DNA from 4 places in the Neobacillus sp. NPDC093127 genome. Region 1 is predicted to be linked to each of the others. Evidence: riboswitches for the same ligand, from Rfam matches in the RefSeq annotation. Region 1 holds a riboswitch; each other region holds the start of a gene.
What was found. A riboswitch is a leader RNA that binds a small molecule or an ion and turns the genes downstream of it on or off. The one in region 1 is predicted to bind S-adenosylmethionine.
Positions count from the first base shown of each region.

Region 1 (7,999 bases):
AATACTCCGCCCATTACGTTTTTAGCCCCTGGATATTCTCCTCTTTCAATAAGCAAAACGTTTAGGCCGCTCTTTGCACAAGTTAAGGCACAAGACGTACCTGCTGGACCCGCCCCAACAACAATCACATCAAATTTTTCAGGCATAGCTCATTTCACCGCCTTTTTCTGTCATTAGCTGCTTAAACTGCTCGATTAGTTTAGGGATGATTTCCATTGCGTCTCCTACAATTCCATATGTGGCGACATCAAAGATGGGTGCGTTCGGATCTTTATTGATGGCGATAATAAACTCAGAGTTTTTCATGCCGACGACATGCTGGATTGCACCTGATATTCCAATTGCAAAGTAGATTTTTGGTGTTACCGTTTCACCGGTTTGACCTACTTGCTGCTCATGCGGCAGCCAGCCTGCTTCGACAACGTCACGTGTACCGCCGACACTCGCTCCAATCGTATCTGCTAATTCATGAATGAGCTGGAAGTTTTGCAAGTCCCCCATTCCCTTACCGCCACAGACAATCACATGGGCATCAGCCAAATTTGCCTTTTTTGTTACATCATTCACAATTCGGAGCACTTTTGTGCGCATATCTTCTTCTTGCAGTGATATTTTCTCTTCAATGATTTTGCCAAGTCTTGAGGTATCCGGTTCTAATGCCTTCATGACCTTTGGTCTGACAGTGGCCATTTGCGGACGGTGCTTCTTACAAAGAATAGTTGCCATAATATTACCGCCGAAAGCAGGACGGCTTGCCTCTAGTAATCGATTATCTACATCCACGTCCAACATCGTTGTATCTGCTGTTAAACCTGTATTTAAATCGGTTGCAACCGCACTTGCTAGGTCTTTCCCGTTTGGTGTCGCCCCGTAAAGGATAATTTCTGGTTTATATTTTTCCGCTAGGAGCATAACGCCTTTCATATAGGACTCTGTCCGATAATTCTTTAAAACTGGATGGTCGACCATGTATACTTGATCAGCACCATAAGCAATCACTTGATTTTCTAACGATTTAATTTCACTGCCTAATAAAAATCCCGATAGCGGAACCTGTAATTTATCGGCCAGCTTCCTGCCAGCTCCAAGCAATTCTAGGGAAACACCTTCGATTTTCCCATCGTTTTGTTCGATGAATATCCAGACTCCACGATAATCGTCTAGATTCATGTAAACCCCTCCCTGCGAGACAAGATTAATCTTTATTATTTAGATGACTGGATTGTTAACAGGTCCTTTTTCTCCATCAAGACTTCCATAAGCTGGCTAACTTGCTCATCAGTAGAACCCTCAAGTCGTATGCCGCCTTCTGGCCGTGGAGGTGTAAACATTTTACCAACGATGGTTGGTGAACCCTTTAGTCCAAGCTGCGTGCGTTCTACATTTTCAAGATCGCTTACTGCCCATATTACCGGCTCATATCTTGCTGCTTTAATCATGTTTGGCATTGGTGAATATTCGATATCATTAATTTCTTTTTCAACCGTTAATAAACAAGGCAGTTCAGACTGAATTAATTCATAGCCGCTGGTTAATTTCCGTTTAATTAAAACGGTTTTTTCCTGCTGATTAACTTCCGAAACTTCGATTACATTGGTAACAGGGGGGATATCCATCCTCCTTGCGATACCTGGTCCAACTTGTCCTGTATCTCCATCAATGGCATGTTTCCCGCAAATAACCATATCGACAGGAAGATCTTTGCTGATTCTTTCCAGTGCTTTAGATAGGGCATAACTTGTTGCTAGTGTATCCGCACCAGCAAAAGCACGGTCAGAAATTAAATAGCCTAAGTCCGCACCTATTTCAATGCTCTTTTTAATAACAGCAGTTGCTTGCGGCGGTCCCATTGACAAAACCGAAATCGTGCCGCCTGTCTTTTCCTTGATTTTCACGGCCTCTTGAACGGCATGGGCATCGTAAGGGTTCAAGATGGCTGGCGCACTTCGGCGGTCGAGTGTGTTGGTTTTAGGATTAATTTTAATGATTTTTGTATCGGGTACTTGTTTGACACATACGACAATGTGCATGTAGGACTTTCCCTCCTCCATTTATTCTCTAGATTGTTGAAAGCGTTTGCTTGCTTTGGTTATAAAAAATGCTTTTATTAACGATATATGAATCGTCACATAAGCATAGTACCAAACAGTGATCGTTTTCTTTTTTTCTCGTAAAACTTTTAACTAAGAAAAGTTAAACAAGCTCAATAAACATGGTGTCGTTTCTATGTAGCTATTTAATTAAATAAAAAGAAATGGATGCAATGATTCGTTGAAGTGAAAAAATATAAAGTTCATCGCAATGTTAAATTTCAGGAAAATAGTACTAATATAAATATAAGAAATCTTGAGATTTAAACAATGATAAAAATCACAGTTTGACTAATATTGTAGAAATACATGATTAGCTGCGGGATAATTTGATGGCGTTTGCTTGCCTCTGAGGAGATTGAGAATGAATATTTCATAATCGAATATAATTTGTTTTCTAAAGATGCCGGAAGGCCTTCATAATAGTTTAATTTTAATTCAGTAACGGAAAAATTGAAGGCCTTCATGATCATAACTTTAATAGGGACAGGTGCATTGTTATAACCTTTTCTTTAACTTTAAACTAATACTTTAGGCCACACCATTATCATTTGTTTAAAGGCAATTTTTACTTCTTCATTGGGTCTTGAAGCTTGTCCCATAAACCTTTGGTACTTATTGATTAATTCGTCTAATTCTTGGCTGAATTTTATCGTTTCTTCACTCGTATAGCCAAATGTTGTTGCGCTATTAATCATTAATTCCCTTTTGACCTTTATTTCCTCAATCATTTCAGATTGACTTTTACTATACTTATACAATGTGATCCTCCTAGCCATTACACTCTTACTATCTACCATATAGAAAAGTAGACTACTTGAAGAATTATGCCAAGAATTTAGGCAAATGTAAACACTTTCGCAAAAGTAGACAAAACATTCTATTTCTTTCGTTTTTCGACAAATTCCTTTAGTTTTTTCTTGTATTTACGACAAATTCCATTCGGTTTATTTACTAAAAATTAAGCTGTGTTAAATGGGAATGTTGATTTCCGTTCCAGGCGCTTCGCTTTCCGCGGGACGGGCGGTGAGCCTCCTCGGCGCTAAAGCGCCTGCGGGGTCTCACCTGTCCCGCTGCTCCCGCAGGAGTCTCGCGCCTTCCACTCCAATCAACATTGTGGTCATAATCAACAATATTCTTTAACACAGCCAAAAATTAAAAAACTGGCCGCAGAAGCTGCAGCCAGTTTTTTCTTATTAATATACTTCTTCCTGTTCGTAAATCGGCACCCAGCCTTCAGTCGTGACAAAAATTCTAACGGCAACCACTTTCCTGTCCTCTTCAAGCGTGAAGTAATGCCTTGTATTTTCTGGAACCGAAATCAAATCTCCCGGATTTAGATGGACTTCAAAAAACTCACTATCTTTCCCCTGGATGACGAATACACCGTGCCCGCTCACAATAAAGCGAACTTCATCATCTGTGTGATGATGCTCATTTTTAAAGTTGGTAAGCAGGACGTCTAAATTAGGCGTACTATCAGATAACGAGATGACGTCTTGAGCCTTATAGCCTCTTCTAGCGGAAACATCAGCAATTTCTTCCGCAAAGGTACTAAGAATTTCTTCCTTTTCTACATCACTCAGAAGATACTTTTCAACGAGCGATGCCGGAAGTTTGCTAATATCCCAATTTTCATAAATAACTTCCTGTGATTCTAGGAAGCTTGCGACTTCCTCTTGTCCGTGGATTTGCTCTCCATTACTTCGAAATGTAATATATGCCATGTTTATCAACTCTCCCTTTTAATTATACAACCTTAAATAATTGATATGGTTTATGCTCTAGCAAACGTAATTGGTAGCGAAATAAAAATTCCGATGCTTCAAGAATTTTTTTTGCTTCGAATGCGTTTCTTCCCCAAACGGTAATTCCATGGTTTCGAATCAAAACGGCACCAGTATCTCCTGAAACATGTTCAGAAAAAGCATTCGCGAGTGTCGGAATATGAGCATAGTTGCGAATGATTGGAATTTTCAAGACAGCCTCTTCTTCCCACTTATCAAAGGCCTTAATCAGCTCTTGACCCTTAAATGTTACTTCACCATTGTCACCATAAACTTCCGAAATGACGTTATTATCAATCGTATGGACATGGAGACTGCAGCCTGCATTCGTCTTGCGGTAAATCTCAACATGAAGAAGCGTTTCTGCTGATGGCTTAAGATGCGTTTCTTCAACTGCACGACCGAATTCGTCCACAAGGAGAAAATCCTCGGTTGTGCGCTTGCGTTTGTCCTTCCCACTTGCCGTCACCAAAAATCGCAGCGGATGATCACTTACTTTAATCGCAAGGTTTCCGCTTGTTCCCATAAACCAGTCGCGCTTTGCCAGCTCATCCTTTACATCAGCCAGTTCAGTCCATCTTTCCCTTAGCATGTCAGCTCACCCGCCCCAATTCTTTTTTTGATTTCATCGATACAATCAAAGAATGTAGTAAACCCTTTATGGTTAATCCCCCATTCCCCGCATTTTTCCAGCAGAAAATCGCGGGCCAGCACAAAGTCAGCATGCTTAGCAGCCTCGAGATCGGTAACAGAATCGCCAATGACAATTTTGAAGCTGTCTTCACTGTGGTTCAGTTTACGAATGATACTCGGTTTACAGCAGCCGCAATCATTTTTACACAATGAATCGCATTCATAAGGCCAAAGAATCTTAATGGTCTCACCTGAAAAATCAGATTCATTACAGTAAATTCCAGCAAACGGTGAATAATCTGCTAAAATTGGTTGCACAAAAAAGTCGATACCGCCACTAACAATATAAAATGGGATTCCTTCCTGGCGTGCAAATTCAACAAACTCTTTGAAGCCTGGTCGAATCCTGGCATTCTCAATCGCAAACGCAGTAATTTCTTCCTTTAAGTGACTAGGCAAAAGCGAAAATAATTTTCCTACGCCCTCATTAATCGAAATCTGACGGGAGAGGATTTGATCTTTGATTGACACCCATTCTGAAGGGGCAAAATTTTTCATAATGGCAATGATGTTATCACTTTCGGTTACGGTTCCGTCAAAGTCACAATAAATTACCGGCTTTGTCATTTAAGCAGTCACCTCGGCATTTCCCCATAGCTGGAGCGCCTTTTTTAACTCTGGGCACTGTTCAGCCCCCTCAACTAGAAGCTTGCCTTGGAGATTGGTTTTAATCGCCTGCCGGAATGCAAGGCCGCCGCCGCGGGCACCGTCTGGATGGCCATGGACTCCTCCACCTGCGTTTATCACAGAATCGATTCCGAAATCACGGATTAACAACGGTACTAATCCCGGATGAATGCCCGCTGAAGGAACAGGAAATGCCTTTTTAAACACGTCTTCCTTCGTCAACTCACTCGCGATTGAGAGTGCCGAAGTTTGTTCCAAGGCTACTGTTCCATAAGGTGATGGGAACAATGATAAATCTGCACCTGCGTAACGGAGCAGCTTGCCAAGAAGCAGGGAGTGTGACAATCCATATTCACGAGAGGAAGTAAGTGCACCACTTACTGCAGGATGTGCCATCAGAGGTAAGGCTATTTCATTGTCCTCTCGTAATTCCTGCAGGACATCGAGACCATAGGCAAATACATTAAACAATAAGAGGTCGGCTCCAAGTTCTGCAGCCTTTCTTGCTTTATCTCTTAGCTGTGATGTTCTTCCGGATAGGTTTACCGCGTACAGGGTACGATGTCCTGTTTGTTCTTGAACTTCTCGCAACACTTGTTTCCCGGCAGTAATTCTTTTTACAAACGGCGTCAGCTTATTTTCAAAAAGGATTTCATCATCCTTTACTAAGTCAACTCCTCCAAGGGCTTGCTGTTTGAGCTGCATAGCCAAAAAGGTAAGGTCTTTACCGAGCACTCCTTTAAAAATGCTCATTAACAGTGGTCGATCAAACACGTTTATTTTTTCACGAAGGCCTTCCATACCAAACCTTGGCCCCGGGAACAACCTCTTTAACCCATCATCAAACTGCAAATCTAGCAATTTGATTTTTCCATCCAAAGAAAGCTTTCCGAATACCGTTGTTAAGATAGCAGGAAGATCGTTGGAAAAATTTATCGTTGGATAGGCGATTCGAATAAGCGATTGATCCGCATTGTCAGAAGGTAATCCCTCAATCGAAACTACTCTGCCTTTATGCTTACGCAATTGACTTTGCTCTAATTCTGGCAGATTGGTCCATGAACCAACCGTTAAACCAAGAGCAATTTCCTCGGCCTTTTTTTCGGGATTTTTTTCATCATGTAAAAGATAAGTAGCAATTAATTCAGACATTTTTCAAACTCCTCTTTGATAAAACATAAAAAACCCCTTCAAAAAAGAAGAGGTTAGCATCATAAACTAACCATCTTCTCATCTTTCAGCATTAAGCTGCAAGATTTAGCACCGTGCTTAACCACAAAGATTAAGTCGGTTGCCGGGCTTCATCGGGCTTTTCCCTCCGCCTGCTCTTGATAAGAAAACGATTCGTATTTATTCACTTTTTCACGTTGTTTAACTTTATTTTGGATTATCCCAAGAAAAGAATAAAATGTCAACCCTATTTTTTAAATATTTCTAATCCACTTATTCTTCTGACAGCCTCTGCTAATCGCTCTTCTGATGATAATAAACCAACACGGACATAGCCCTCGCCAAAGTTTCCAAAGCCAATCCCCGGTGCCACCATGATATGTGCTTGTTCAAGAAGCATGGTTGAAAATTCCTCAGATGTATATCCATCCGGAACCTTAAGCCAGGCAAAAAATGAGCCTTTTGGGGCGGTGACATTCCAACCGAGCGATTGAAGGCCAGTAATTAACACATTTCGCCTCCGTTCATACAGTTCATTAAGTTCGTTTACACAATCCTGGGGACCCGTTAATGCAACGGCAGCCGCCTCCTGTACCGCTCCAAATAAACTGACGTATAGATGGTCCTGCAAAAGTTCAATTGCGGAAATGACAGTTTCATTCCCCACTGCAAATCCAACTCGCCAGCCCGCCATATTATAGGTTTTCGACAGCGTGTAGATTTCAATTCCCACTTCCTTCGCTCCATCTGCTTGTAAAAAGCTAACCGGTTTTACACCGTCAAAGCCAATCGCACCGTAAGCAAAATCATGGACGACGCAAATATCATTTTCATTGGCCAATTTGACAGTCTCCGTAAAAAACTCCATACTCGCGGTTGCTCCGGTAGGATTATTCGGGTAATTGAGAAACATTAATTTTGCTTTTGATAAAGCAGCCGAATCCAGTTCTTGATAATTCGGTAAGAAACCATTTTCCGCTCTTAAAGGCATCGTAACCATTTCCGCCTGTGCAAGGGCAATGCCTGACCAATAATCAGGATAACCCGGGTCGGGAACGAGGATGGTATCGCCTGGGTTTAATAAACACTGAGGAATCTCGACCAGCCCCGCTTTACCGCCAAATAAAATCGCCACTTCTTTGTTTGCATCAATGGTCACACCATATTCTCTTAAATAAAAATCTGCAGCAGCTTGTTTTAAGTAACCAAATCCTTGAAAGGGCGAATATTTATGGTTGAGCGGATTGGCCGCGGCTTCCTGAAGCTTTGCGACAATATGCGGCGGTGTTGGCTGATCTGGATTGCCTTGTCCTAAGTTAATCACATCATGGCCCGCGGCTATATATTCTCCCACTTTTTTAACAAGACCTGCAAAAAATTGTTTTGGTAGACTTTTCAATAGTTCCGATGACTGAAATTGCTTCATCGTTCTCACCTGCTTTTTTATTTTCAAATTATTGTTGAATTTCTAGTGACAAATGTTATAACTTTTATACTAGCTTGTAAAGAGAAAATTTCAAAAGAGGTGAAGATTCATGAAATTAAAGATTCCCTGTTCTTATCTTTTGGACGGATTGGCTTGTGGCTATAATAAAAAATATTGACACCAATTGCATAATCTTGGTATAGTTT
Region 1 covers NZ_JBIVOP010000001.1:616,664-624,662, forward strand. The annotation lists gene ACIQCO_RS03065 (FAD-dependent oxidoreductase) at 1-146, opposite strand, end outside; gene ACIQCO_RS03070 (electron transfer flavoprotein subunit alpha/FixB family protein) at 139-1,170, opposite strand; gene ACIQCO_RS03075 (electron transfer flavoprotein subunit beta/FixA family protein) at 1,206-2,030, opposite strand; gene ACIQCO_RS03080 (hypothetical protein) at 2,354-2,557, opposite strand; gene ACIQCO_RS03085 (aspartyl-phosphate phosphatase Spo0E family protein) at 2,609-2,851, opposite strand; gene ACIQCO_RS03090 (1,2-dihydroxy-3-keto-5-methylthiopentene dioxygenase) at 3,287-3,817, opposite strand; gene ACIQCO_RS03095 (methylthioribulose 1-phosphate dehydratase) at 3,840-4,469, opposite strand; gene ACIQCO_RS03100 (2-hydroxy-3-keto-5-methylthiopentenyl-1-phosphate phosphatase) at 4,463-5,137, opposite strand; gene mtnW (2,3-diketo-5-methylthiopentyl-1-phosphate enolase) at 5,138-6,349, opposite strand; SAM riboswitch class I at 6,425-6,535, opposite strand; gene ACIQCO_RS03110 (pyridoxal phosphate-dependent aminotransferase) at 6,615-7,793, opposite strand.

Region 2 (7,999 bases), on a different contig from region 1:
TACGTTACTTCACCGGGGGGGCAATCATTCCCCTTTTTATCAAAGAAAATTGCTTTTAAGTAAACAATCATTCTTTATTACAAAAACGATATAATTAGAGAAAGGTTATTTACTTAAGGGGTGGATATTTTTGGAGATTGGCAATCCATTTAAAGATATTATTGAGTCAGAAGAAGGGCTGCGTTCCCTTGTTGGTTATCCAAGTGAATTAGTTAAAAATAAGGTGATTACCTATATTGATCACCATTGTTCAACCTTTATTTCCAAGTCACCATTTTTAGTTCTTTCTACTGCTGATGCCTCTGGTTTTTGTGATGTTTCGCCACGAGGGGATGTTTCTGGATTTGTCCATGTTCTAAATGAGAAATATTTGATCATCCCAGAAAGACCAGGGAATAAAAGAATCGATACCATGCGAAATATACTATCAAATCCAAATGTGGGGCTGATATTTTTCATACCAGGCTTAGGAGAAACGCTAAGAATTAATGGCAGGGCGGCATTAGTAAGAGATAACGAGTTGCTTGAAAAGATGACAGTAAAAGGACGAACACCTCTTGTGGGAATTGGAGTAGAAGTAGAGGAATGTTATATTCATTGTGCAAAAGCCTTTAAACGCTCAGGATTATGGGACCCAAGTTCCTGGGCTGATCAAGAAACATTACCTTCGGCTGCTCAAATATTATTTGAACACGCGAAGCTCCCAAATAGCAGTGCCGAAACAATAGAAGAAAGCTTAAATGAAAGCTATTCTAAACGGCTTTATTGAAAACAAACGACAGCTCGCTGTCGTTTTTATTAAAATCATAATAATGTTATGTAAACTCATAGTTAAAATTTGTATCAGCAAATTTCATTTCCCATTTATCTAATTGAAAATAGGTTAATTAGCATATAATGTAATAAAAAAGTTTTTGACCCCGTATCTTTTTATCCTTCTTGAACCGTTTATTGGGTAGAGAGTGCAAAAGGAGTGAAAACCATGCCACAAAAGCTTAGCCCTTTCAGCAGTGAAAATTCACAGGTTGATGATCGGCTGTGGAGCGAATATTATCCAAAGCTTCAGCGATATTGCCGCTTTCTAACCCAAAACTCATGGGATGGAGACGATATCGCACAGGAGACCTATCTTAAGGCATTAAAATATAACCAGCAACAAATGAGTTCAGCTTTGTTAAATAAAATTGCTTATCATCATTGGATTGATTTGCTTCGAAAAAGAAAAAATGTGACGGTAGAGGCTGATATTGATCATTCCATTCATGAATTGACAGCTCAACTCGATGAAATATCACATGCAGTTGATTTGCTCTTGAGGCATTTTACCCCAAAGCAAGCCGTTATCTTTATGTTAAAAGAGGCATTTCAATATCAGTTAAAGGAAATAGCAGAGCTAGTAAACACGACAGAAATGGCCGTGAAGGCAAGTCTTCATCGGGTGAAAAAACGTCTCGAAAAAGATGATCATTCATATTTAGCCGAATCATTTTGGGATCAGGAAGAGAGGGCTCAGCTTTCAGACATTTTTTATGAAGCCTTGAAAAATCAAGACCCAACCGTCCTGATTCGATCCATTCCATCGCTAACAAGTATTAGTGAAGTGCCAAAGCTTGTTTCACGGAATTTACAACCGATTCAAACTTATTCCCCTTCAAGCACTCTCTGTATGGCGGCATAGCCAATTAATCGCTTTAAGGAGGAAAAGTAAATGAGTACCATTCCATATGTGATCGAACAATCAAATCGTGGGGAACGTTCTTATGATATTTATTCAAGGCTGCTAAAGGACAGAATTATTATTATTGGCGATGAAATAAATGACCACACGGCCAATAGTGTCGTGGCCCAATTATTATTTTTAGCAGCGGACGCCCCAGATAAAGAAATTTCTCTCTATATTAATAGCCCAGGTGGCTCAACTTCAGCAGGATTTTCCATTTTCGATACAATGCAGTACATTCAGCCGGATGTTCGAACGATTTGCACGGGTATGGCCGCCTCATTCGGGGCGATGTTACTGCTTGCAGGTACAAAGGGAAAACGGTACGCCCTGCCAAATAGTGAAATCATGATCCATCAGCCTTTGGGTGGTGCCAGGGGGCAAGCAACAGAAATCGAAATATCAGCACGGCGTATCTTAAAATTAAAAGAACATATCAATCAAATTATTTCAGAACGCACCGGACAGCCAGTTGAAAAGGTGGCAAAGGATACCGATCGGGATTACTTTATGAGTGCTGAGGAAGCGAAAGAGTACGGGATTATCGATGAGATTCTTTATCCAAAATAAGTCATTCCAATTTGAACAATACAGGAAAAAATGAGGAAGGCAGACTCAAACTGCCTTCCTCGTTTTTCTTTTAAAAACAAATTGAATAACCAACGATAAATTAATTCTGTATCCCTTTTGAAAGTGCTATTTAGAACCCATAATAGTTTCCCCGAGTAAGAGCACCTTTAGTTGTTCTTCGGGGAGCTGCCGCTTTTCCCATTCACGGTATAACCGTTCTAATGCTTCCGGTCCTGTGTCATCGGCCAAACGATAGGCGCCATAATGCATCGGTACGAAGTGTTTCGCTTTTAATTCGATGAACGCTTTCACACTGTCTTCTGGAGAAATATGGGATGCAGCCATAAACCACTCCGGCTCATAGGCGCCAATCGGCATAAACACTGTATCGATTGTAAAGCGGTCCGCAATTTGTTGAAAGCCGGCGAAATAGCCTGTATCGCCAACAAAATAATATGTTTCTTCGGCAGTTTGAAAAATCCAGCCGCCCCAATGGGATGAATTCATATCTCGCAACGTTCGTCTTGTCCAGTGTTGGGCAGGGACAAAATGAACGGTTATCCCTCTGTATTCGGTGCTTTCCCACCAACTCATCTCAGTCACCTGCTGATAGCCCTTTCGGATAAAAAGGGACTTTAAACCAACAGGAACAAGGTAATGCGGGTTTCCTTTTAATTTTTTCAGAGTGGGGAAGTCCAGATGGTCGTAATGACCATGTGAGATGACGACGAGATCAATTTCCGGCAGATCTGCTAAGGAAATGCCCGGCTCCGTTAATCTTTTTTGAAACCCCATCCGCTTGGCCCACACAGGGTCCGTTACTATATTTATGCCATTTAGCTGAATCAAAAACGTAGAATGGCCAACCCACGTATAAGAAGTCCGGCTTCTGTTTTCGACTAGTTCCCTCACTATTTTTGTGGGAGATTGTTCGATGTTTACCGATAAATCCTTCACTTTACTTCGTCGTTCTTTCTGCCATTTCCTCATGTCTTTAAACGATTTGTTGTTTGATACATTATCTAAATTAGCATATTTCACCATCATCCACTCACCTTGATTTTCTCTCTAAAATCTATCATTAGGAAGAGTATAGCAAAATACCCAAGCAATCATCAAAAATTTGGTGCCGGACGAATGTTCATGAGGATAAATCAGCCACTATTTGGAAAACTATTGGTAATTAATTTGTTTTGAAGGTGGCCTTTTATGGATAACTATAAGAATGATAATACCGCCAAACGTTATAAGGCCCATGTTAGCATACTTGGTACAACGCTTATTCATTTACGCAATCCTTATATCATTGCCTGGTGGTCAGCCGCTTTCCCTGGATTTGGACATATGCTGTTGTCAAAATATCTTAGGGGATATGCCTTATTTATTTGGGAAGTGGTTATCAATATTAAAGCGCATGTGAACCTTGCCATGATTTACTCATTTCAAGGAAATATAGCCATGACAAAAGAAGTATTGGATACAAGATGGTTACTCATGTATATTCCCGTTTATCTATTTGGAATTTGGGATAGTTATCGAACCACAGTTGACTTGAACAAGGGGTTTATTTTAGCGGATCATGAAGACCACCGTTTCAACTCATTTAGCTTAGGACCAGGGGAGGTAAATTATTTAGATAATAGAAACCCCTTGATGGCCGTCATCTGGTCACTATTTGTGCCTGGGCTAGGGCAGCTTTATATCCATAGAATTTTGACCGCGTTCTTTGTCATCGTTTGGGTAGTCGTCTTTTTTTATCAATCACATGCCCTTGAAGCGATTTCTTTTTTATTCCTAGGAAAAATAAAAGAGGCTACCACTATTTTAAATCCAGAATGGCTATTATTCCTTCCTTCTCACTATGGGTTTTCCGCCTTCGATGCTTATATGAATTCGATTGAAAATAATAAACTGTTTGAAAAAGAACAAAGGAAATATTTAATGGAACATTACCAATCAACAGGTTTCCGAATACTAAAAGGACAAAAAGTGAAGTGATGATGTGCAGCTCTTTTCCACTTTTGAAAATCAGCCGGGCCTAGAAATGGCGATATCTACTTTGGAGAAAAACGGTATTAAAAAACAAGATATATTTGCTGTTCCCCTCGATAATCGGCAAGAGGAGCGTAAAGTTTTCGATACGCTTCACCGTTCGGACGGAACCTCACTAATCGATATTGGCATGGCTCTTGCCACCGCATTTTCTGTGATAGGAGCAAGTATCGGGTTTAAATTATCGTGGGGTCCCATTTACTGGGGACTTATCGGAGCATTTATCGGATTTGTAATAGGATTTGCCATTAGACTTTTAACCGAAGTAGTTTTAAAAAAGAAAAAAAGACTATTAAAAGGAAAGCAATCAGAAGTTATTCTTATTATTGATTGCAAAGAATCACAGTCTGAATTAGTAGAGAACATTCTTTGGAGTCATTTTGCGTTAGGGGTAGCTAAAGTAAAAAATACATGAACCTCTAAACAGTAGACATCTTGGGTACAACCCGCATAGTCCAATTTTAACAACTTCCCCCCAATTTGAATAAAAATAAACGAATGAGGGGGAGGGGGAATGATCCTCTACTCCCTTTCACAGTTTTAGGGGGGGAAACATTTGAAAATCGAGTACGAATATACCTTCGGGTTACCAAGGGGCATTGTATGGAGGGACTTAAAGGATGAAAACATCCTTAGGAACTCGCTGCCAGGCTGTAAGTCATTCGTAGAAAAGTCAAACGGATGTTACCAAGCTGAACTCGAGATTAGTATAGGCCCGATTAAAGATCTTTTCATTTTTGAAATACGGCGGGAAAAAGAAAAATCACCTGCCTTTTATCGCTTGCTTGTGAAAGGAAAAGGGAATCTTGGCGAGATTGATACTACAGCCGATATCATGATTGAAGAATCCCATGGCGTATCCAAGTTAACCTTTAGCACTGATGCTCAGGTAACTGGTGCGCTTTCTCTAGCAGGAGAGCGCATATTAGCGGCAGGTGCGAAAAAGAGTTTGGAAAGTTTTTTTCAAAAGATGGAGAAGGAAATAAAGAGGCGGCTTTATCAATTGAAAAGGGATAGCGGTTAAAAAACGGGTCCATTTCCCCCGCTGTGGAGTGGGGGAGTGGTACCAGCTAGTTGTTTTTCCATACCCTAAGCACATAGCCCCCACAGCCGCATTGATCGATAAATTTGCTTTTAATGCTATCACCAAAATATAAGGCCAGCGCCCCTGTTAAATAATCATTAGGATTTCCGAAATCTGCCGGTGTGACGATATTGACATAAAACCCCTTTGAAGTATTCGCAATTGCGTCAATAGCATCCTTTACAATCAATTCAACATCATTTTCATAATCCTCATGTTCAAGTGAAACAGACCAATTCTTGTCCATAAAACTCACCTCTTACCATTATTATAAAAGGAATGGGAAGTTTAGTTGGTGATATGTATCACGAATAAACCACATGTATACCTATTTCAATATATTAAATTCCCCGATCCTTCTGATATTTCATTAACAGAGTCCGTCCCTACAGCGAATTAACACTTTAATTTGTCAGAGAACTAGACCCCTTAAAAAGAATTTTTATAATATTTAGTTTTCCTATTTACATTAAACCTATTGGTATGATAGGATTAATTTCAATAATCATTCAATTCTTATCAAGAGTGGCTGAGGGACTGGTCCAATGAAGCCCGGCAACCTGCAAAGCAAGGTGCTAATTCCAGCAAAATGACCTTCATTTTGGGAGATAAGGTGTTAAACAGTGGTAGTTCTAACGCCTTTCCTTGATGGGAAAGACGTTTTTTTTTGAAAGGAGACGAATCAATCTGAAGGCAGATGAAAAGGAAGAACTAATCGCACATCTCGAGAAAATGATGGAGACCTTAAAATTTGGCTCGATCACGTTAGTTGTCCAGGATGGCAAAATTGTTCAAATTGAGAAAAATGAAAAGATTCGTCTTCAATCGTATAAGCATCGCTGACTAGACAAACTAGAGGCGGTCTTCACTTTATCAAAGTGGAAGACTGCCTTTTTTTGTTGAATTTCGGACGGAGCAAGTATTTTTCAGACAGTATGAGCGATTGCGAAAGTTGAAACTCAAGTTAGTTTTTAGTAAATAAGGAGGCATTGAGCCATGAATGAAGCAATAACGTATCAAAATTGGCAGCAAATATCTGATACTTTCCCAATCGTGGATGAAACCAAGGGTGCCCATTCTGTGCTGGAGTGGGCCTACCGGGCTTACCCTTCCGAAGAAATTGTCTATGCGTCCAGTTTCGGGGCTGAAGCGATTGTTTTGATTGACCTAATCCAGCAAATTCAACCGGATGCCCGGATTGTTTTTTTAGATACGGAACTGCATTTCCCAGAAACATATGAGGTCATTGACAAGATTGAAGCTCGATTCCCGTCGTTAAGGATTGAGCGAAAACAGCCGAAGTTAAGTCTCGATGAACAAGCGGAACAATATGGTTCGGCGTTATGGAAGACTGATCCTAACCAGTGCTGCAATATTCGCAAGGTTATTCCGTTAAGGGAAACATTAACGGGAAAACAAGCGTGGATCTCGGGTCTTCGGAGGGAACAGTCTCCGTCAAGAGCAAGCACTGAATTTCTTAATAAAGATGAAAAATTCAGGAATATCAAAATCTGTCCTTTGATTCACTGGACATGGGATGAGGTTTGGGGCTACATCAGGAGACATGAGCTCCCGTACAACACCCTGCATGACCATCAATATCCAAGCATTGGCTGTTTTCCTTGTACCCAACCGGCTCCAGTTGATGGTGACTCACGAGCGGGACGCTGGGTTGGAATCGGCAAAACGGAGTGTGGCTTACACACCAAATAGGGAGGGCTAAAGCGTTGCTTACAATCATTGCGATAACAATTGGGTTATTTTTTGCCATAAATATTGGGGCCAGTGGTGCGGCGGCTTCGATGGGAATCGCCTATGGAGCCGGTGTCGTGAAAAAACGGCTGGCCTTGCTGCTGTGCAGTATCGCTGTGTTCCTTGGTGCTTGGCTTGGCGGCGGTGAAGTAGTCAAAACGATCGGAAGCGGGATTGTCCCATCTAGTACATTTACCGTGCCTGTAGCCTTAATCGTATTAGCTTCAGCAGCATTATCATTGTTTTTGGCCAATATCTTTGGCATTCCGCTTTCTACAAGTGAAGTGGCAGTTGGATCTGTCGTTGGTGCCGGGATTGTTTATCAATCTGTGTTTGTCGGTAAGCTTGTCTGGATTATGTTTTTTTGGCTGCTTACACCTTTTACCGCGTTTTTCATCGCCATTGCTGCTTCGTTTTTGTTGGAAAATAGAAGGCTTAAAGGCTGGATGAAAACTCGGAAAGCTGTTCCATTTCTGTCTGTGCTGGTTGTGTTTATGGGTTTGTTCGAAGCCTTTTCAGCCGGGATGAACAATGTTGCCAATGCTGCCGGCCCACTTGTGGGTGCCAACATCCTCGCTGTTGGAAGTGGTATTTTCTGGGGTGGGTTGTTTGTCGCAGCGGGTGCACTGCTGCTGGGGCAGCGGGTCCTCGAAACGAATGGAAAAAAAATAACGACGCTGCGGCTCGAAGAAGGCTGTGTCATCTCGGGAACAGGTGCAACCATTGTAACCGTTGCCTCCGTATTCGGGATACCTGTTCCACTGACACAAATCACAACCTCATCCATCATAGGAATGGGGTTCGCCAAGCACGGCAAAGCG
Region 2 covers NZ_JBIVOP010000013.1:45,491-53,489, reverse strand. The annotation lists gene ACIQCO_RS17565 (pyridoxamine 5'-phosphate oxidase family protein) at 131-769, shown strand; gene ACIQCO_RS17560 (sigma-70 family RNA polymerase sigma factor) at 983-1,678, shown strand; gene clpP (ATP-dependent Clp endopeptidase proteolytic subunit ClpP) at 1,709-2,290, shown strand; gene ACIQCO_RS17550 (MBL fold metallo-hydrolase) at 2,417-3,337, opposite strand; gene ACIQCO_RS17545 (hypothetical protein) at 3,500-4,288, shown strand; gene ACIQCO_RS17540 (hypothetical protein) at 4,293-4,757, shown strand; gene ACIQCO_RS17535 (SRPBCC family protein) at 4,899-5,366, shown strand; gene ACIQCO_RS17530 (CGCGG family putative rSAM-modified RiPP protein) at 5,413-5,673, opposite strand; SAM riboswitch class I at 5,940-6,041, shown strand; gene ACIQCO_RS17525 (YezD family protein) at 6,114-6,269, shown strand; gene ACIQCO_RS17520 (phosphoadenylyl-sulfate reductase) at 6,423-7,139, shown strand; gene ACIQCO_RS17515 (sulfate permease) at 7,154-7,999, shown strand, end outside.
Region 2: another riboswitch for S-adenosylmethionine. It lies ahead of ACIQCO_RS17525 (YezD family protein); the one in region 1 lies ahead of mtnW (2,3-diketo-5-methylthiopentyl-1-phosphate enolase).

Region 3 (7,999 bases), on a different contig from region 1:
GTATTGCTAAGACAGCAATCGTCATTGTGTATACATTTAACATCCATGAGCTCGTTTCCAATGTCGTATGCAGGCTGTTCTGAATTGCCGGAAGCGTAATGTTCATAATTGTTGAATCAAGCATACAAACAAATATCCCTAAGCACATAAGCAAAACAATCTTCATTCCGCCAGTTTCCTTCATCCTATTACTCCCCTTGTTGTTCATTCAATTTTTTTAGTTCTTCGGCAACCATTCCTAAAATCATCTCAGCTTGGCGAATCCCAAATTCTAATGTAAATCTTTTGTGCTGTTCCATTTCAGGGTACATCTCGGCAATTCTGTTTAAGTTATCAAACATTGCCTGGCTCTTTTTACGTTCCTCCTCTAACCACCGCTGGATTTTTTCTTTGGTGGTAAACCGGCCGAAAAAGATACGGATGAGGATATCCGATCTTGTAATCGTTGGATTGATTGGACTGTTTAGGTATTGTTGAAATTGCTCTTTTCCACTTTCGGTAATAACGAATAAATTCTTGTTCGGCTTACCATCCTGCTGAATCACCTGTTTTTCCACTAATCCTTCCTTTTCCATTTTTCTTAATGCCGGATAAATCGCCCCAAATGACGCGTCGAAAAAGTAGGACACGGAATTCTCCATCATTTGTTTGATATCATAGCCACTCATCGGCTCCTCATAAATAAAGCCAAGAATTACGTCTTGAATATTCATATTGGTTTCACCTCATATTATTTATGTTTATATTATCTTTGTTTATATTATCATTGTTAATATAATGAATGTCAATATATTAATTAGATATTTTTTCAACTTGACACAAAAATAAACCTATCCACAATGTGAATAGGTTTATTTTTGCTTATAATAGGTAATCGCCAGTGCAAAGGCCAATACTGCCCCTTTAACAATGTCCATCGCATAATACGGAACAGACATCATTACGAGGCCGTTTTGCAATATTCCAATTAACACTGCCCCAACAAATGTGCCAATGGCATTGGCCTTCCCGGCTCCAAGAACCGAAAAGCCGATAAAGGCGGCGGCTACTGAATCCATTAAGTAGGGTGCCCCGGAATTTATTTCTGAAGTCATGACACGTGATGCAAGCACAATCCCGCCTATTGCTGCGAACAAAGCAGAAAGCAAATAAGCGAAGACCTTATATTTATTCACAGGGATCCCCGAAAGTCTTGCCGCTTCTTTATTTCCACCGATTACATACATATAGCGGCCATGCTTTGTATAGGTCAAAAAGATGTGTACAAGTATGACGGTCACAGCCATGATGATAATAATCCATGGCACCTCACCGATTTTTGCAAAAAATGGACTAATCAAACCTGTTGCCATTGAGCCATCCGGCATCACCATATTTTGCGAAACCGTTGCTCCCTTTGTATAGGTTAGTGCTGTCCCCTGGATAATAAACATCGTTGCCAACGTCATTAGCATATCAGGGATTCTTAACTTCACAATCATGAACGAGTTTAATGCCCCAACAACCAATGACGCCGCAATCGCAGAAATAATCGCCACCAGTGTATTTTGTGAAAACCAAACAAACATCGAAATGACAACCGCGTTAGAAAGTGATGCCACCGAACCGACCGACAGATCGAAACCATTTACAGACAACGAAATCGTAATACCAATCGCAATAATCGTCACAATCGATATCGAGCGTAAAATATTGATAACATTGCTGCCTTGAATAAATGTAGGATTGGCTGCTGAAAAAATAATGATAAGTACAAGAATCGTAATAATGGTCCCGTATTTATATAAAAACTGAAATAACTCAAAAGCCTTTTTCGCTGGGGCCCCCTGTTTTTTCGCTGATATTTTTGCTTCCATTTTACCTGCCCCCTGTTGAATACAATAAAAGTTCCTCTTCGCTGGTTGCTTTTGTTTCTAGTTCCTTTACCGACCTACCATCATATAAAACATAGACCCGGTCTGTAATTCCGATAATCTCCGAAAGCTCGGATGAAGCATAGATAATCGCTTTGCCCCGGCTGGCCAATTCGGCAATTAATTCGAAGATATCCTTCTTTGCCCCCACATCGACACCTTTAGTTGGTTCATCAAAAATGTAAACATCCGCATCAGCCACGAGCCATTTTCCAATTGCAACCTTTTGCTGATTTCCACCAGACAGATTTTGTACCTTCGTTTCCTCAGATGGTGTTTTAATTCCAAGACGGCTGATCAATTGCTTTGCTGTCTCCTTTTCTCTTTTTCTATCTAAAAAGCTAAATACCTTTGAAAAGCTCCCTAGGTTCGCAGCTGTCAAATTAGCTTCAACCGATTCAAGAACAAGAATTCCTTCCTTTCTCCGTTCTTCGGGTACTAAAGCAAACCCCTTCTTTACCGCCTCATAAGGACTCTTTATTTTTACTTCGACCCCGTGAAGATGGACTTCCCCGCCAGTTGTTTTCTCAGAACCAAATAACGCTTTACATAATTCCGTCTTCCCAGCGCCTACAAGCCCCGCGATTCCAACGATTTCTCCCGATTTAACGTGAAAATGCAGGTCTTTTATTTTTCCTCTATCAGAAAGTCCCTTCACTTCTAGGACGGTGGTTCCAATGGCCGAATTCCTTTCGGGAAACTGCTCCTCCAGCTTTTGACCAAGCATATGCTCAACCACTTTATTGGAGGTTGTGGCGGCAACCTGCTCTTTTACAACAAACTCACCATTTCGCATTACCGTCACTTCATCACAGATTTCAAATATTTCCGGCAGGCGGTGTGAGATAAAGATAATCCCGACATCTTGTTTTACTAGTTCACGAGTAATCCTGAAAAGCTCGCTCGTTTCGGTATGGCTCAATGGTGCAGTCGGTTCATCCAAAATGAGAAACTTGCACTGATTGGAAACAGATCTTGCGATTAAAATCATTTGTTTTTCAGCAAGTGACAACTCGCTCACCAGCGTCTTCGTTGAAAGTCTAATATTCATACTGGACAATATTTGCGCCGCTTTTTGATGAATTTCCTTCCATCTCATCCATTGTCGTTTTCCCATGTTATGAACGGTGTCCAGCAGCATGATATTTTCAGCCACGGTTAAATAAGGAATAAGGGCCGTATCTACCTCCTGATAAACAATTTGAATACCAGCATTCTGGGCATTTTTCGGGGAACGAATTTTCAGGTCTTGCCCATTCATCGTTATCTCGCCGGTATAGTGGTCATAGGCTCCGGAAAGAACCTTCATTAACGTTGATTTTCCCGCACCATTTGCCCCTATTAAGGCATGAATTTTCCCCGTTTCCATCGAAAAATTGACCTGGTTTAACGCCTTCACGCCTGGAAATTCAATTGAGATATTTTTCATTGCCAAAGTTGAACTCGTCAAAATGCCACCCCCTATCAAAACGACACTCCCTTAATCGATAGAAAAAGAGAGTGCCAGCCTAAATTACTTTTTATAATGCTTCTTCAACGTTTTCATCCAATCTTCTTCAAAGGCCGTGGACTGGCCCCAGCTCGGGATGATTTTTGAAAGATTAACCATGTTCACTGGATCCTTAGAGTCCTGAAGATTTTTTTGGGAAACAAGTGATGCTTCTAAGTCATAGGTTTTAGGTGTTTCTTCGCCAGCCAGTTTTTTCGCAAGTAATCTCATGTCGACAGCGCCGATTAATTTAGGATCGACAGCGGCTGTATACTTCCAGGCACTGCCTTTTCTTTGGATATCCTGCAAGTCCGCATTGGAAACATCAATTCCATAGATTTTCACTTCTTCACGACCTGCTTCTTTAAGCGCACGTGCAGCGCCAATCGCAAAGGCATCCCACGTAGCAAAGATTGCGTCAAGTTTGCCCTTAGGGTATTTGTTCAACATCGCTGCAACAGCATTTTGCGTTTGCACACTTGTATCCGCTGCCGCTACGCCAAATCGTTCCACTTCTTTAAGCCCGGGGTTTTTCGCAAGCACGTCCTGATAAACTTTGTTCCGACGGACCATTGGCGGGAAGCCATCTACCCAAAGATAAGCAATATTAGCTTTACCCTTCGTATCCTTTATGAGCTGGTCTAGAGCTAAGGTTGCTAATGCTTCATCATCCTGAGAGGTAAGCGTCACGCCTTCAACATTCGCCAAGTTCGGATTCGAGTCAAATGCAACTACACTTTTTCCTTTTTCTACGATTTTCTTTACATCGTTTACAGTGGCATCGTCGTCACCGTGTGAAATGATAAATCCATCATAATTCTGATCTAATGCCTGATTGATGGCATCGTGGAATTTCGCTGTGTCCCCATTTGCTGTAAACACGTCTACCTTTATCCCCAATGATTCTCCTTCTTCTTTTGCCCCGGCTAAGAATTGGGCTGTATGGTCGTCACCGCCAATTTTACGGATGACCTTGATTTTCAACTGATCACCTTTGGAAAATGCCTCCGGTACCCCTTCAAGGGAAACCTTTTTATTGCTGCTTGTTTGTTTTGTTTCTCCACCTGAAGCACAGCCTGTGAGTAATAGAGTTGCTGCCAATGCTGATACGAGCGTAGTTTTTAATAAATTCCTTTTCATCTTTGAAACTCCCCCTTTTTACTTCTTACCAATTAACACATTATTCCTATTGGAAAGGTTAGCTTTTATGTAAAATAAAAAACCTCTCCAGAAAAGAGAGGTTTCATCACAAATAGACGGATTACTCCTCTCTTATCTCTCAAAACAATTACTTGTTTTGCAGGATTTAGCACCAATTCCTTGTCGGAACGGTTGCTGGGCGTCATCGGGCCAGTCCCTCTGCCACTCTTGATAAGAGAACGTATTATTCATTTAAAGTATTAAACTTAATTTAAACTCCTATTAACAAGTTGTCAATAGTGTTTTGAATATTTTTAATAAAGTGATATCCAAAACCCCTACATTTAGGGAAAAATAACACAAGTTTCAATTTAAGTGCTATCGCTTTATAAACAATTGAAATTTCGGTATGATAATATTTAGTAAATCGAAATAAATTTTAGAAAGAAGTGTTAATTACTTGAACCAGCAGGAAAGTGCAAAACGTAATTTACTGATCATGTGGTTTGCCAACTTCTTTGTAGCCGGAAGTATGACGATGGTTATGCCGTTTATTTCGTTGTACATTGAGTCATTTGGTGATTTTTCCGAAACATATGTCCAACATTGGTCAGGGTTAACATTTGCAATTACATTTGTATCCGCCTTCCTTTTCTCACCTATTTGGGGAAGAATTGGCGACCGCTTTGGGAGGAAAAAAATTCTAATCTTTTCCGGATTAGGAATGGCCTTATCGATTTTTCTTATAGGCTATGTCCATTCCGTTTGGCAGCTATTTATGCTCCGGTTTTTCATGGGATTCTTTTCGGGATTTATCCCGATGTCACAAGCTTTTATTTCAACGCAAACACCGAAACAGGTTGCCGGAAGGGTCCTTGGGACATTGCAAACCGGGAGCATCACTGGTTCGTTGTTAGGGCCGATGTTAGGCGGAATATTGGCAGATTCCCTTGGCTATTCCACCACCTTTAAGTGGACCTCCATTTCCATATTCATCTCGGCCCTCCTTGTCATTGCCACAAAAGAATTTCTACTTGAAGCCAAAAAGGGCACAAAATCCCATTATTCAAGCAAGGAAGTATTGAAGCATATTACGCGCAATCCCGTATTATTAACCGTGCTGCTAATCTCTGCTCTTGTCCAGATTGCACACTTTAGCATCCAACCGATTTTGTCCTTATTTGTTAGTAATCTGCACGGCCCAGCAAATATTGCCTTTTATTCAGGGATTGCGTTTTCCGCCGCAGGTCTAGGGAATTTAATGATGTCGAGGAATTGGGGGAAAATTGCTGATAAGTATGGCTATATCAAAATACTGATCATTCTTCTTTTCTTGGCGGGAATTGTCTACCTGCCGGGAGCAGCCGTTACAAGTTTTTGGCAGCTTGTCATCATCCGCTTCGCTCTCGGTGTCACGATTGGCGGCATTATTCCTGTGCGGATTGCTTATATCCGCCAAGAAGCACCGATTGCGATGCAAGGGGAGGTACTTGGCTACAATACTAGTTTAAGGTTCCTTGGGAATATCATCGGGCCGTTATTAGGTGGATTCGTATCCGGCTCCTTTGGATTTTCCGCGGTATTTATCAGTACAAGTGCCTTATTGGTTATCAGCGGTTTTATTTTACTTGTCTCCATGCAGCGAAATCCAAAACTTGTAAAGCATACAGCATAACAGCATCGGATCATTCTTATCCTGTCCGAATAAGCTTCTGATTCAGACATATGCGAATCAGCCGTTTTTGGAGGTTATTGAAAAAAAGAGCAGGGCAGCTAAATGCAGAGGCGGCCCTGTTCTCTTTTATCGACAAATTACCGGGGAAATAACGCCAATATCAGTGTTATGTCGACAAAATTACGAATATTCAAATAATATATCCGTTGTCTATTAAAAATTCCAAATCGTTTTATTGGCCTGTTTCCAAGCAAAAATGGTGATCACTAGGAGCAGGATGAAATAAATTACCACTCCGAATGGGATAAAAGTAACGGCAAAATGGATACCAATAAAAACAGCAATCAACAGTAACGCCAGCATAATTTTTGCTCCCCCGCTCTGCTGGGCATCCTCAAACGATTCCGAAAAAGGCAGCGTCCCTTTAAGATAGTTCGAGCAAATTACCGTGTATAATACGGCGGTCACGAACACAACTAAAAGGTCTGGGATGACTTTTATTCCGAAGATACCGATAAAAATGACGGATAGGATCAAATAGACTGGAAGAAAAAGATTGACAATAAACACCTTCAATGCCGCACTGTATAAGGGTGCTAAGCTCTTTATCGGAGCAGTTTTGTAAATCCAAGCCCCCTTATATTTCCCTGAGTATTTCAGCATCGTCACCGCATTGGGGATCATCAAGCAAGACATATAAATTCCTAAATACCATTTGCTCGATACGAGGTGAGCATAGGAATTCATTTGAATTTCGTTAAACAAAAAAATAAATGGGAAAACGAGCGATAGCCCTAAAGAGGGATAAACCTTTAAGCGAAATTCCCGTTCGTTCCGCATCATATTATCGGAGAATCGAAACAATACCTTTTCCTCGTTACTTCGGCAAATAACACCGGCCAGCCACTGTTTCCACCTGCGTTCCTTCCGTTTACTTTCCCCGCTATTATTTGTTAACTTTTGCAGGTTCCTTTCAAATGAAGGCATCATTCGGTTATAAACGACAATCGCTAGAACTGGCACAACGAAAGCCATTAGTGAAAAGATAACTAGATATCCGTTCGAATGGCTCCCTAAGAACAGCTCGAAAGGTGCCCCAAACCAAATGGGTGGAATAAAGAATTGCCACCAGCTTGGAGAAAAGGTAATTTTCATATCAATAAAACTAAAGGCCCTCCCCAAAATCTGATATCCGACAGCAATCGAGACCGATAAACCAATTTGGACATAGTTGATGATATCTTTTAATTTTTCACCGTCAAAGTAACGCAGGATGAAATAGTAAATAATCGCTGTTAATACGACAATAAATAAATTGACCAAAATCAGCCCAATCAGTGAGAGGAGCAAAAACAGGATTCCATACTTAAATGTCCCGGCCACAATCGGAGCTCCTGCGATAGCCGCTGTCAGAAAGAATAGATAAATACTAATATGAACTGTTTTTGCTGCACTGATCGTTTTTCGCCCAACCGGTTTTGTCTGCAGAATTCCTTTGTCCTTGATATCGAGAAGAACATTGGAAAAGTCAGAGATCATCGAGGTCATCACAAGAAACATGACGATTCCGAAAAGAATACTCATTTGATAGAGATAATTCTGTCCAAAAATCACAATAGGAATTAGAAAGAGGCTTAATAATACATACATCCCTAACGATTTGATAAAGCCGTTTTCTTCCGGCTTTTTCTTTTTCTTAGCCTGTTGGTTAAAGATGGTGGGGGTCCTTCGCCCATCCATCGTTAATTTGACTGCTAAAATTTTTCGCATCACGGGATAATC
Region 3 covers NZ_JBIVOP010000012.1:6,467-14,465, reverse strand. The annotation lists gene ACIQCO_RS16475 (MFS transporter) at 1-184, opposite strand, end outside; gene ACIQCO_RS16470 (PadR family transcriptional regulator) at 189-713, opposite strand; gene ACIQCO_RS16465 (ABC transporter permease) at 852-1,856, opposite strand; gene ACIQCO_RS16460 (sugar ABC transporter ATP-binding protein) at 1,858-3,342, opposite strand; gene ACIQCO_RS16455 (sugar ABC transporter substrate-binding protein) at 3,427-4,542, opposite strand; SAM riboswitch class I at 4,672-4,780, opposite strand; gene ACIQCO_RS16450 (MFS transporter) at 5,042-6,217, shown strand; gene ACIQCO_RS16445 (hypothetical protein) at 6,431-7,999, opposite strand, start outside.
Region 3: another riboswitch for S-adenosylmethionine. It lies ahead of ACIQCO_RS16455 (sugar ABC transporter substrate-binding protein); the one in region 1 lies ahead of mtnW (2,3-diketo-5-methylthiopentyl-1-phosphate enolase).

Region 4 (7,999 bases), on a different contig from region 1:
CTTCTGAGTTGTATAGGTAAAAGCTGGCACGAGCAGTGGCTGTAGCTTTAAGCCATCTCATCAGCGGCTGGGCGCAATGATGTCCGGCACGGACTGCAATTCCTTCCGCATCCAAAACAGTTGCCACATCGTGCGGATGAACATCTGTTAAATTGAAGGTAACAAGACCTGCACGTTTGGCCGCATCCAGCGGGCCGTAAATCGTCATGCCTTCCACTGCCGCCATTTTTTCTAATGCGTAAGCGGCAAGGCGATGTTCATGCTCAGCAATATTGTCTAAGCCTATTTCAGTTAAAAAGTCGATTGCTGCGCCAAGACCGATTGCACCGGCAATAATCGGTGTGCCGCCTTCGAATTTCCACGGCAGTTCTTTCCAGGTTGACTCGTACAATTCGACAAAATCAATCATCTCGCCGCCGAATTCAATCGGCTCCATTTTTTCAAGCAGCTGTTTTTTTCCATAAAGGACACCAATGCCGGTAGGACCGCACATTTTGTGTCCTGAAAAAGCAAGGAAATCACAGTCTAAATCTTGAACATCAATTTTCATATGGGGCGCACTTTGGGCCGCATCAACAACCATAATTGCACCATTTTGATGAGCAATTTCAGCAATTTCCTTCACAGGATTAATCACGCCAAGGACGTTTGATACCTGCATAACAGACACGACCTTTGTGTTAGCAGTGATGGTCGCACGCGCATCATCTAGTGAAATCGTGCCATCCGCTTGAAGCGGAATGTACTTTAGCTGCGCACCAGTCCGTCTGGCCACTTGCTGCCAGGGAATAATATTACTATGGTGCTCCATATAAGTAATAACGATTTCGTCGCCTTCTTTTACATTCGCAGCCGCATAACTTGCTGCCACTGTATTAAGGGATGTTGTCGTTCCTCTTGTAAAAATAACTTCCTGAATTGATTTAGCATTGATAAACTTACGAACCTTTTCCCGTGCACCCTCGTACGCATCTGTCGCTCTTGTTCCTAGTGTATGCACACCGCGGTGGACATTGGAATTGATTTCGCGATAATATTTTTCAATTGCCTCAATTACTTGGAGCGGCTTTTGTGATGTAGCAGAGCTATCCAAGTATACTAATGGTTTACCGTTAACCTCTTGATCTAATATTGGAAACTGTTTACGAATATCCTGGATATTCATTAGCGTACTTTCCTTTCAATCACGTCAGTTAACTGTTTCTTTACTCCTTCAATCGGAAGTTGGTTAACGACTGGCGCTAGGAAGCCATGAATAATCAAGCGTTCTGCTTCCGTTTTCGGGATTCCGCGGCTCATTAAATAGTAAAGCTGTAAGTTATCAACTCGTCCTACGGAAGCAGCATGACCTGCCGTTACATCATCTTCATCAATCAAAAGAATTGGATTGGCATCGCCGCGTGCTTTTTCACTCAGCATGAGAACACGGGATTCTTGTTCAGCATTTGATTTAGAAGCACCATGCTCAATTTTACCGATTCCGTTAAAAATAGATGTGGCGCTGTCTTTCATCACACCGTGCTTTAAGATATAGCCTTCGCTGTTTTTCCCGAAGTGAACAACCTTGGTTGTGAAGTTTTGTGTTTGCTCGCCGCGTCCGACAACAACTGTTTTAGTATCTCCATAAGAGCCATCGCCAATTAAATTAGTGGTGTTTTCTGAAATCGTGTTGCCTTCATTCATTAACCCTAAGGCCCATTCAATTCGTGCATCTCTGCCGGCAACGCCGCGGCGGTTCACATACGTAGTGATTCCTTTTGCAAGGTAATCCACTGCTCCATATGTCACCTTCGCATTGGCGTTAGCAATTACTTCTGCCAAAATATTGGCAACAGTATTGGATGTTTCCATTGTTGAAATGTAGTTTTCAACATATGTTACGGCACTATTGTCCTCAGCAACAACTATCACATGGTTAAACAGATTGGCCTCAGCATCGTCGTGGACAAATACGGCGTGAATTGGCTCGGCAACTTCTACATTCTTCGGAACATATAAGAAAACCCCGCCATTTACAAGTGCTGCGTGAAGCGCAGTAAGGCGATGTTCATCAGCATTGATGGCCTGCGTCATGTAATACTTTTTCAACAGATCACTATGTTCTCTAGCCGCAGTGAAAATATCGGTAAAAATGACACCCTTGTTTTTCAGCTCTTCTGATAAAGATAAAAAGGCAGGTGTTTGATTTCGTTGGATATATAAATTCTTATGTTCTGCATCCATATTAACTAATGCTTTTACTTCTTCCGGCAATTCAGCAAGGGAAGAATAGACATCACTTTTGACGGAATGCTGATTGAATTGCGTGAAATTCCATTTATCGATTTTCGTTTTATCAGGTCTTGGCATTGGCAGCTGTTCGAAATCTGTTAATGCCTTAAGACGGAATTCTTCAAACCAAGCAGGTTCGCTCATTTCTTTTGAAAACGAGCTTACTTTGCCATTATCAAATGGTAATTTTATTTCTGTTGTCATTGTAATCCTCCTAACGCTCTCTTACGCTTCTTGCCCAACTGTTTCATCTTCAATGCCAAGTTCTTGTTTGATCCAGTCATATCCTTCTGCTTCTAAGCGTTGTGCTAGCTCTGGTCCGCCGGATTTCACAATGCGGCCTTGCATCATTACATGCACATGGTCAGGAGTGATATAGTTTAACAGACGTTGATAGTGTGTAATAATTAAGCAGCCGAAATCTTCACCGCGCATTTCATTGATTCCCTTGGAAACAACCTTTAGGGCATCGATATCTAGTCCGGAGTCAATTTCATCTAAGATGGCAATTTTCGGTTCTAACATCGTCAATTGCAAAATTTCATTGCGTTTTTTCTCACCGCCGGAGAAGCCTTCATTTAAATAACGCTGCGCCATATCAAGATCCATTTCAAGGAATTCCATTTGCTTATCCATTTTACGGATGAATTTCATCAATGAAATTTCGTTTCCTTCACCAAGACGGCTATTGATTGCAGAACGTAGGAAGTCTGCATTTGTAACGCCGTTAATTTCACTTGGATATTGCATTGCTAAAAATAGACCGGCACGTGCGCGCTCATCTACTTCCATTTCAAGAACATTTTGTCCATCTAATGTGATGTTTCCGCTTGTCACTTCATATTTTGGGTGACCCATGATAGCAGAAGATAAAGTGGATTTACCAGTACCGTTTGGACCCATGATTGCATGGATTTCTCCACCCTTTATTTCAAGGTTTACACCTTTTAAAATCTCTTTACCCTCAATTTCTACATGAAGGTCCTTAATTGTTAAAGTTGATCCAGCCATATTTATACCTCCGAAAAGAATGATTTGTATCTTGTAACTACAATGGTCTGTGACTCTATTCTCATTTTATTCTCATTCCAATCTTATAACAAATGAAATGTATTAGCAACTCCTAAACAGTAAAAACAAAGCGCTATTTTCAATAAGCTGATCCTAAATGAGAATGGAAAGAATAATTTTGTGAAAATTCAGACAGAAACTCTTTATGTAAATCACATTCGGTATAAATGATACCTTATTTTATATTATTTTGCCAATGGTAATACATGTTCTATTTATTGGGGCAAAAATACAGAAAAAGCCAGTGAAGCTGTCACTGACTTTCTACTTTTCTTCCTATTAAAATGTGTTTTATTTAGAAACCGTTACAACGGCCCCTTTGTATTTTTCTTTGATGAAGTCTTGGATTTCTTTTGATTTGAGTACTTCTACAAGTGTTTTGATGGTTTCTTTGTCTTTGTCCTCTGAACGAACAACCACAAGGTTTGCCGGAACAACGTCATCGCCTTCAAAGGCAATTCCATACTTTCCGATGTCAACTCCGCCTTCTAATGCGTAATTCGTATTAATAACGACCGCATCACCTTCACCGCTTTCGAAAGAAGTAGCTAATAATTTCGCTTCCACTAGCGTTGAGAAATCAAGATTCTTTGGATTTTCAATAATATCCTCAACTCTTGCATTGGCGCCTACGCCTTCTTTAAGCTTAATTATTCCTGCTTTTTCAAAAATAGGTAAAATACGTCCATGGTCACTGAATGAATTACTCATGATTATTTTTGCACCTTTTGGAAGGTCTTTTAAGCTCTTATATTTTTTAGAATAAATTCCGATTGGTTCCTTATGAATTTCGCCAACACTTACAAAATCAAAATCCTTATTATCTTTCATTTGCAGGTCTAAATACCCTGGTGTTTGGAAATAGTTGGCATCGAGGTCTTTATCTTTTAACGCTACGTTTGGCAGGATATAATCTTGAAAAACTTTGATTTCTAGATCAATGCCTTTTTCCTTTAATAATGGTTTTGCCGCTTCTAACACTTCCGCATGTGGTACAGCAGATGCACCAACGACTAATTTCTTGTTACCATCTTTTCCTGCCGTATCTTTTTTGGCACCACCGCAAGCTGTAAGGGCAAATGCTAGTAACGCAATTCCAATAAAACTAAATACCTTTTTCATGATTGAACTCCTCCTGTTATCGTTTATCTGTTTTCTTTGTAAAATAATCGCCAATAAATTGGACAATAAAAACTAAAATTAATATCGCAATCGTGGCTACTAACGTGACAATCGGTTTATTGCCCTGAAAACCGTAGAGGTAGGCAAAGTTCCCAAGTCCGCCAGCTCCAATAATTCCAGCCATTGCCGTAAAGCCGACGAGTGAAATGGCTGTAACGGTGATCCCAGAAATTAATGCCGGTAAAGATTCCGGTATTAATACTTTAAAAATAATATGGCCATGGGTTGCCCCCATCGATTGCGATGCCTCAATCACACCTTTATCGATTTCCCTAAGCGCAATTTCTACCATTCGCGCATAAAAAGGGGCTGCACCAATAATGAGGGCTGGAAGCGCCGCATTTGCCCCAAGTATCGTCCCAAGCAATAATTTTGTAAAGGGAATTAATAAAACTACTAAGATAATAAAGGGAATCGATCTGAAAATATTGACAAAGCCGGCAACAACGACATTAACGGTCCGATTGGCCCAAATATTCCCTTTATCTGTTAAAAACAGCAGCAGACCAAGTAACAATCCTAAAACAAATGTCGCAAACACGGAAATGGAAGTCATATAGATCGTTTCACGTGTTGCTTCAAATAATTTGTCCCACTTTACCATTTCCATAAAATCAGCCATTACTGATCACCTCCACGCCAACTTGCTGTGAGTGAATATAATCGATGGCCTTCTCTATTTCGCTTACTTGCCCATCCAAGTGAATAAATAATGTACCGTATGATCCGTTTTGCGTGTGTGAAATTTTCCCTTGAAGAATATTGACAACCACATCAAAATTCCTAATTACATTTGTGATTAATGGCTGTTCTGTTGTCTCCCCAACGAACGAGAGCTGAACCACACGACCATGCGGATAAAGTTCGAGTAGATGTTGGGTTGTTTCCTTCGTTTCTTCCGGTTCGGTTACCTGCTGGACAAATCGTTTCGTAATCGGCTGCTCCGGGTGTTTAAACACATCTAGCACCGGACCAAGCTCAACGACGCTCCCGCTTTCCATGACCGCTACCCGGTGGCAAATCTTTCGGATGACATGCATTTCATGCGTAATCAAGACAATGGTTAACCCGAGCCGCTTATTAATATCGACTAACAAATCCAAAATCGAATCGGTCGTTTGCGGATCGAGCGCGGAGGTTGCTTCATCACAAAGCAATACCTTTGGATTGTTGGCAAGTGCCCTTGCAATTCCGACGCGCTGCTTTTGACCGCCGCTTAGCTGGGAAGGATAGGCGTTTTCCCTGCCTTCGAGACCAACTAGTGTAATAAGTTCCTGCACTCGTTTGTTTCTTTGGGAGCTATTTACCCCAGCAATTTCTAATGGAAAAGCAATATTTTCACTTACGGTCCTTGACCACAGCAAGTTAAAATGCTGGAAAATCATGCTGATTTCCTGACGTGCTTTTCGGAGCTCGGCACCCTTTATCTTCGAAATCACCCGGCCGGCTACCGTAACGGTTCCATCTGTTGGCAGCTCGAGTCCATTTAACATCCGGATTAACGTACTTTTCCCGGCACCGCTATATCCAATCACTCCGAAAATTTCGCCGTCTTGTATTTCCAGGTTTACATCATCAACTGCCTTTAAATGTCCCTGTTTTGAAGGAAAAATTTTACTGACGTTTTTTATCGATATCACTTGAATCACCTGCTTCTTATCCAATTTACAGATTCTTGTTTATAGAGTTAGACTGTTATCAAGAAAAGATTCTTTTTTTAGGCTGTGTTAAAGAATATTGTTGATTTTGAGCACAATGTTGATTGGAGTGGAAGGCGCGAGACTCCTGCGGGAGCAGCGGGACAGGTGAGACCCCGCAGGCGCTTTAGCGCCGAGGAGGCTCACCGCCCGCCCCGCGGAAAGCGAAGCGCCTGGAACGGAAATCAACATTCACTTTTAACACAGCCTTTTTTAAAAATAAAAAGCCTCTCTGCACAGGCAGAAAGGCATCATTAAAACAATCCTTTCTCCCATCTCCCAAAGCAATCGCTTTGTGTGAATTGGCACCATTTCAATAATAAATATTGACGGTTGCCGGGCTTCATCGGGCACATCCCTCCACCTCTCTTGATAAGAGCTTACAGCATTCTATATTCAATTAACACGTAAAATTATTTAAGTTATGATATTACGAGTGCTATCGTATCATGGATAAAAAGCAGTGTCAAGAACAAAAAGCGGAAGCGCCCTGCTCAGCGGCGTATGGCCTGGAGCGCTCCAACTGAGATAAAGGAAACACGGAGAGCTTCGCTGCCCGATGTTGACTTATCGTAGGGCGGAGCGCGAAGGACATTAGCCGCTAGGGCGCTGGAGCTGGATTCAGAGAACCTGGTCAAAGTTATCCACTCCTAAATGAATCTATGGTTTCCTATACAACGAGAATTTATTTGGAAAATGATATCAGTTGAATTTAGGCATTTGTTTTTAGGGAAGCTAAGCCGGTTGCTGTTTCAATCGCTGATTCGAGATCTTCGATTAAATCCTCGACATTTTCAATCCCAATGGATAGCCGAATTAAATCCTCTGATACCCCCGCAGACTTAAGCCCTTCCGCATCTAATTGCTGATGAGTGGTGCTTGCCGGGTGAATGATTAAGCTTTTCGCATCGCCAACATTGGCAACATGGGCCCAGAGCGTAATCGCATCAATCAATTTAGCCCCTGCCTCTTTGCCACCTTTAATCCCAAAGACAACCATGGAACCGGCACCTTTTGGCAAATACTTTTGCGCTAATTCATGATCTGGATGTGATGGATGTCCTGGGTATGAAACCCATTCCACTGCAGGGTGATTAACTAAGTAATCCACCACTTCCTTCGTATTGGCAACATGCTCTTTCATCCGTACATGAAGTGTCTCAAGACCAAGTGTGAACTGGAAAGCATTTTGCGGGCTTAGTGCCGGTCCCAGGTCACGTAATAGCTGGACGCGTGCTTTGATAATATAGGCGACCGCACCTAAGGCTTCAGCGTAAACGAGATCATGATAGCTCGCATCTGGTGTGGTGAAACCAGGGAATTTCGGCGAATTCCAGTCAAACTTCCCGCCATCGACAATCACACCGCCAGTTGACGTGCCATTTCCCAACAGCCATTTTGTTGCCGAGTGAACGACAATGTCTGCACCATACTCAATTGGCCGGCAAAGATATGGTGTCGCAAAGGTATTGTCAATAATTAATGGTACCCCCGCCTCATGAGCAATATCCGCTACCTTTTCAATATCGAGTACGCGTAAGCTCGGATTCCCAATCGTTTCAGCGAAAACCGCTTTTGTCTTTTCAGTAATCGCCGTGCGGAAATTTTCAGGATTATCCGGGTTGACAAATTTCACGTTAATTCCGTATTTAGGAAGGGTAACGGCAAATAAATTATAGGTTCCGCCATAGAGATTCGAGGCAGAGACAATTTCATCGCCTGCTTCGGCAATATTTAAAATCGCAAGTGTGATTGCCGCCATGCCGCTGGCAACGGCT
Region 4 covers NZ_JBIVOP010000002.1:264,958-272,956, reverse strand. The annotation lists gene ACIQCO_RS04495 (cysteine desulfurase) at 1-1,165, opposite strand, end outside; gene sufD (Fe-S cluster assembly protein SufD) at 1,165-2,475, opposite strand; gene sufC (Fe-S cluster assembly ATPase SufC) at 2,497-3,282, opposite strand; gene ACIQCO_RS04480 (MetQ/NlpA family ABC transporter substrate-binding protein) at 3,634-4,464, opposite strand; gene ACIQCO_RS04475 (methionine ABC transporter permease) at 4,481-5,146, opposite strand; gene ACIQCO_RS04470 (methionine ABC transporter ATP-binding protein) at 5,139-6,164, opposite strand; SAM riboswitch class I at 6,491-6,600, opposite strand; gene ACIQCO_RS04465 (O-acetylhomoserine aminocarboxypropyltransferase/cysteine synthase family protein) at 6,934-7,999, opposite strand, start outside.
Region 4: another riboswitch for S-adenosylmethionine. It lies ahead of ACIQCO_RS04470 (methionine ABC transporter ATP-binding protein); the one in region 1 lies ahead of mtnW (2,3-diketo-5-methylthiopentyl-1-phosphate enolase).